2 regions of the Methylophilus glucosoxydans genome follow, and region 2 is predicted to be linked to the other one. Evidence: predicted binding sites of a transcription regulator. Region 2 holds the regulator's gene; the other holds the start of a gene.
What was found. The regulator sigma-54, encoded in region 2, starts transcription at its own class of promoters, with help from an activator protein. The targets are predictions, from matches to a motif close to TGGCACNNTTCCTGCT.
Positions count from the first base shown of each region.

Region 1: ACFQ1T_RS14360 (glycogen/starch/alpha-glucan phosphorylase) is a predicted target of sigma-54. The motif match lies at 1,545-1,560, and genes of this name have one in related genera.

Region 1 covers NZ_JBHTJW010000010.1:10,541-13,693, reverse strand. Annotated here, with positions in the region: gene ACFQ1T_RS14365 (OmpP1/FadL family transporter) at 206-1,450, shown strand; gene ACFQ1T_RS14360 (glycogen/starch/alpha-glucan phosphorylase) at 1,609-3,153, shown strand, end outside.
Region 2 covers NZ_JBHTJW010000001.1:86,894-90,046, reverse strand. Annotated here, with positions in the region: gene lptA (lipopolysaccharide transport periplasmic protein LptA) at 1-491, shown strand, start outside; gene lptB (LPS export ABC transporter ATP-binding protein) at 500-1,243, shown strand; gene ACFQ1T_RS00405 (RNA polymerase factor sigma-54) at 1,250-2,794, shown strand; gene tyrS (tyrosine--tRNA ligase) at 2,840-3,153, opposite strand, start outside.

The DNA.
Region 1 (3,153 bases), on a different contig from region 2:
GCTTCATCCAATGTACTCAAGGGTGCTCAGCGTTCTTCAATCCCGCTCAAATTGACTCAAGGTATCTTTAATTAAGCTGTCCTTCATAAAAGCCCACACTGCGGGCTTTTATGTTTTTTGGTTATAAATATATTTTTATATATTATTTATTTGAATTTAAACCGCTTGATATATTGCAATCCAACAAGGTTATTGAAGGATTGAGATGTATAAGTGGTCAAAGATTATTCCGGTAGCGGTCGCTTTTTCGTTTGGTAATGCGTGGGCGACCGATGGTTATTTTTCGCATGGCTATAGTGTTCGCTCTCAAGGCGTGGGTGGCGTGGGCATCGCTTTGCCACAAGATGCGCTGGCGGCGGCAGCCAACCCGGCTGGCATGGGGAAGGTCGGGAGTCGTGTGGATGCGGGCGTGACCTGGTTCCGGCCTGTGCGTGAAGCTGAAATCAAAGGCAATACATTCGGTGCTGATGGCACCTATAAAGGCAATGATAGCCAGAATTTCTTTATTCCAGAACTAGGCTACAACACGCAATATTCTGAGGATGTCACGCTGGGCGTGAGTGTTTACGGTAATGGCGGCATGAATACCGACTACAAAAAAGGGATTCCGCTGTTTAACAGTAACGGTCGCCGCACGGGCGTGGATTTGGCGCAGGTATTTGTGGCGCCGACTGTGACTTGGAAAGTGCATGAAAATCACACGCTGGGCGTGTCTTTGAACTTGGCCTATCAGCGGTTTGAGGCCAAAGGCCTGCAAAACTTTAGCAATGCGAGTAGTTCATCTGCCAACCTGACCAACAATGGGCATGATGATTCTTATGGGGCTGGCGTGCATATTGGCTGGCTGGGCGAGATCACGGATGCCGTGACGCTGGGGGCCACTTATCAGAGCCGTACTTACATGAGCCGGTTTGACAAGTACAAGGGCTTGTTTGCCGAGCAGGGTGATTTCGATATCCCCTCCACCTATGGCGTGGGTGTGGCGGTCAAAGTAACGCCGGCGTTGACACTGGCCGGGGATTTTCAACGCATCAATTACAGTGAGGTAGATGCTGTTGGTAACGCCTCTTTATCTAACTTGAGCAATGGCTTGGGTAACGATAATGGCGCCGGGTTTAACTGGCAGGATGCCAAGGTGTATAAGATCGGTGCGTTGTATCAATATAGCCCGGCGTTGATTTTGCGTGCAGGCTATAACCATGTGGACCAGCCGATTAGAGCCGGCGATACGCTGTTTAATATCCTGGCGCCTGGCGTGGTGAAAGATCATGTGTCGATTGGCGCGACTTGGGTGTTGAGTCCGCAATCCGAAGTCTCGTTTGCTTACACGCATGCCTTTGAAAATACGGTGCGTGGTCAAAACTCGATTCCTGCTGGATTTGGTGGAGGGGATGCCAATGTGCGCATGTATCAGGATGCACTAGGCGTTGCTTATACCTGGAAACTTTAAGTTTTCGTGCTTCTCTCTGCCGGGGTCGGCAGTATAATTCAAAGCCACAATGAGAATTTTGTGGCTTTTTTTATGTCTGACATATTCTTGCTGTAGGCTTGCTTTTTGCTTTTGCTAACTGAAAGCAATTCAATGAATCAAACTCAAGGGGAAGATGCATGACTGCCAATGTGAAAAAAACACCTAAATCCAAGACACCCGTAGAAGCTGCGCAACCGGTTGAAGAGTTTTTGCTGGAGCAATTGCCTATCCCCCAGGCGTTGCGTAACCACCTGACTTTTTCTATTGGTAAATCAAACTCTTGGGCCACGGCGCGTGACTGGTATCAAACCGCCGCTTTTACCGTGCGCGACCACTTGATGAGCCGCTGGGTGAATACACGTGATGCTTATCGCGACGCCAATACCAAGCGCGTTTATTATTTATCTCTGGAGTTTTTGATTGGCCGCATGCTGTCAAATGCCGCACTGAATTTGGGCATTGCACCCGATCTAAGCGGAGGCTTGCAGGAGATTGGCCAAAAGCTGGAAGGCGTGGCCGAGATGGAGCCCGATGCGGCTTTGGGTAATGGCGGCCTGGGCCGCTTGGCTGCCTGTTTTGTCGACTCGATGGCGACCATGGATATTCCCGCTACCGGCTATGGCATCCGTTACGACTATGGCATGTTTAGGCAAACCATCGAGAAGGGCCAGCAAAAAGAAAATCCTGATAACTGGTTGCGGTATCAGAATATCTGGGAGATTCAGCGCCCCGAGCATACTTGCGAGGTGAAGTTTTATGGCCGCGTGTTGCATGTACACACCGAGCGTGGCGTGGAGCATCACTGGGTTGATCATGAAACGGTGGTCGCCATGCCTTATGATGTGCCTGTGCCTGGCTATGGCACGCAGACTGTGAATAATCTGCGCTTATGGTCTGCCAAGGCTACCAATGAGTTTGACTTGAAATCGTTTAACGAAGGTAACTACGAAAAATCGGTAGAAGGCCGTCACGGTGCCGAAACCATCTCGCAAGTGCTCTATCCAAATGACACCTCCGAGTCGGGCAAGGTGTTGCGCCTCAAGCAGCAATACTTCTTTGTTTCGGCCTCTACACAGGATATTTTGCATCGCTTCACCAATTACAACTCGGATTGGAACACCTTGCCTGACAAGGTCTCCATTCAGTTGAATGATACCCACCCAGCGATTGCCGTGGCCGAAATGATGCATCAATTGGTGGATCATTATCACTTGCCTTGGGACCGTGCGTGGACGCTGGTCACCAAAATGTTTGCCTACACCAACCACACCTTGATGCCAGAAGCCCTGGAAACCTGGTCGGTGGACATGTTTGGACAATTGTTGCCTCGTCATCTCGAGATTATTTACGAGATCAATCACCAGTTCCTGCAAATGGTGAACCAGCACTTCCCGGACGATACCGGCTTGTTGCAACGTGTGTCCATCATCGATGAAACTCACGGCCGCCGTGTGCGCATGGCGCATCTGGCGATTGTCGGTAGCCATACCGTGAACGGCGTGGCCGAGCTGCACAGCGAATTGTTGAAAACCACGCTGTTTGCTGACTTCAACAAAATTTATCCTGGCAAGTTCACCAATGTGACCAATGGCATCACGCCACGCCGCTGGTTGAACCAGGCCAACCCTTTGCTGACAGAATTGCTCACCAAGCAAATCGGCACCGGCTTTCAGAAGGACCTG
Region 2 (3,153 bases):
ACACGGGCAACGTGATTCTTAATCAGGGCACTTTGCAAATCAAGGCGGACAAAATGATCGTACGCGAGGATCAGGACGGCTTTCAACATAGCACCTGTACCGGCAACCCAACCACGTTCAAACAAAAACGTACCGGTAAAGACGAGTGGATGCAAGGCAGTGGTCAACGTATCGAATACAACGCCCGCATGGATAAAGTGCAACTGTATACCAATGCCTGGGTTAAACGTGGTGAAGACATCGTGACCGGGGACTACATCAGCTACGACGCCAACGCCGAGTATGCCGAGGTGATTGGCGGCACCAAAGCCAACCCGAACGGGACGGCTGGCAGCCGCGTCAAGGCCACCATACAGCCTAAAAATAAAACCACGCCGCCTGTCATTGACAACAAGCCAACCTCTCAACAGGGGTTACGGATGAATCGCTCCTTGCAACTCAAGGTCGAACCTGCCCCTGCCGAAAACACTGGTGAGCAAGGCAAAGAGTAAGCATAAAGATGGAAACCATGGCAGCAGATCAGAACCATTTGCAGGTCAACCGCCTGAAAAAAACCTATCAGGGCCGTACCGTCGTCAAAAACACGACGCTTGAGTTACGCAGTGGCGAAGTGATCGGCTTGCTGGGTCCCAACGGGGCAGGCAAAACCACCAGCTTTTACATGATTGTCGGGTTGGTTGCGCTGGATGAAGGCAACATTACGCTGAATGGCGCCGACGTGAGCCGCGCGCCCATGCATGAGCGCGCGCGCATGGGCCTGGCTTATCTGCCCCAAGAAGCATCCATTTTCCGCAAGCTCAGCGTAACCGACAACATACTCGCCATTCTTGAAACCCGTCCCTATACGGAAGAGCAGCGTGAGGCGAGGCTTGAGTCCTTGCTGGATCAATTGCATATCCAGCACATCCGCAACAGTCAGGCCGTCAGCTTGTCTGGCGGCGAACGTCGACGCGTTGAAATTGCGCGCTGCCTGGCCACTGACCCTAAATTTATTTTGCTGGATGAACCGTTCGCCGGGATTGATCCGATTGCGGTGATCGAAATCCAGAAAATCATCCGCTACCTGAGCAGTCAGAATATTGGTATTTTAATCACCGACCACAATGTGCGCGAAACGCTGGATATCTGTGACCGCGCTTATATTGTCAATGAAGGCGCTGTGTTTGCAGCAGGCACGCCCGATGAAATCATTCAGAATGAAGGTGTGCGTGAAGTGTATCTGGGCAAGAATTTTAGGCTGTAATCCGTCATGAAACAGAACCTGCAATTACGTATTTCGCAAAATCTGGCGCTGACGCCGCAGCTGCAGCAATCGATCCGTTTGCTGCAACTTTCCACGCTGGAACTGAACCAGGAACTGGAAACCATCCTGCAGGAAAACCCGTTACTGGAAATGTCAGACGGTGAAGAAGGCGAGTTTGAAGATAACACACCGCCTCCCCCCACTGTAGAAGCTGAGCCGACAGATGCCAGCTCGTTTGACATGGCAACGCAGCAAGAGATCACCGCACCGGCAGAAAGTCTGCGTGAAGACTTGCACGATGAGCTGGGCGGGAGCGAGAGCGACCTGCCCAATTTAAACGAGGAATTCACGCCGCCAGAGTTTGAAGATGATTATGAAGAGTTTGGCAGCACCAGCAACTGGGACGAAGCCGGACGCAATCATCAGGAAGACGAAGACAGTGACTTTTCCAGACAGGAAACCACCAGCATCAGTTTGCGCGAGCATCTGATTGATCAGATACAACTGGCACATTTATCGCAACGTGACATGAGCCTGGTCAAACTGCTACTGGATAGCATCACTGATGATGGCTATCTGGAGCAAGATCTGCAGGAGATTGTGGAGCACTTGCCACTCGAACTTGAGGTCGAGCTGCTGGAACTGGAAACCGCCCTCAAGCTGATCCAGAATCTGGACCCTGTAGGCGTAGGTGCGCGCGATTTACGCGAGTGCCTGCTCTTGCAACTGACGCGTTTGCCGCAAGAAACGCCACACTTGCAAACCGCCATTGCCATTGCCAAAGACCACCTGGCGCTGCTTGCCAACAAAGACTTTGTCAAACTGCGCAAGGTGCTTGGTTGCGATGAAGCGGTACTCAAGGCGGCGCAGCACCTGATCCGCCAGCAAAACCCCAGACCCGGCAGCGAGTTTTCCAGCTTTAGTCACGATCACTTTATCCAGCACGATGTGGTGGTTAAAAAAATCAAGGGCATTTGGGTCGCCTCTTTAAATGATGGCGTGATCCCCAAACTGCGCATCAACCAGATGTATGCGGACATCCTCAAGCGCAACCGCGAGAGTTCAGGCCAATACCTGCAAAGCCAGATGCAGGAAGCCAAGTGGATGATTAAAAATATCCAGCAGCGCTTCTCGACCATTTTGCGCGTGTCACAAGCCATTGTAGATCGCCAGCGCAACTTCTTTGAACATGGTGAAATTGCCATGCGGCCACTGGTGCTTCGTGAAATCGCCGAAGAACTCGACTTGCATGAAAGCACAGTTTCCCGCGTCACCACACATAAGTATATGCTCACACCGCGTGGCGTCTATGAACTCAAATACTTCTTTGGCAGCTCGGTGGCCACAGATGCAGGCGGCTCCTGCTCTGCCACCGCTATCCGCGCCTTGATCAAGCAAATGGTGGCCGAAGAAAACCCGAAAAAGCCTTTGTCGGACAACCAGATCACCGACACACTGGCACAACAAGGTATCGTCGTTGCCCGCCGTACCATAGCCAAATATCGCGAGTCCCTGAATATTCCGCCCGCGAACTTGCGCAAAACGCTCTAAACAAAAAAGGCCGCAGATGCGGCCTTTTTTGTTTCTCAGCTCAAATCACCTGATTGTGATCTTGGCAAATTTACGTTTACCCACCTGTGCGATCACTGTCACACCTTTAGTCAAAGGCAGATTCTTATCATCCACCTTGACGCTGTCGAGCTTGACGCCGCCTTGCTGCACTGCGCGCATGGCTTCACTGGTGCTTTCAACCAAGCCCGCCTGTTTTAACAATTGGCTAATGCCGATGCTCTCGCCTTCAATGGTCACTTCAACTTCGGGCACGTCATCCGGGATGCCGCCTTTGGCACGGGTCTGGAAGTCCTGCAAGGCTTTTTCAGCCGCGGCTTGACCATGGAAACGCGCCACAA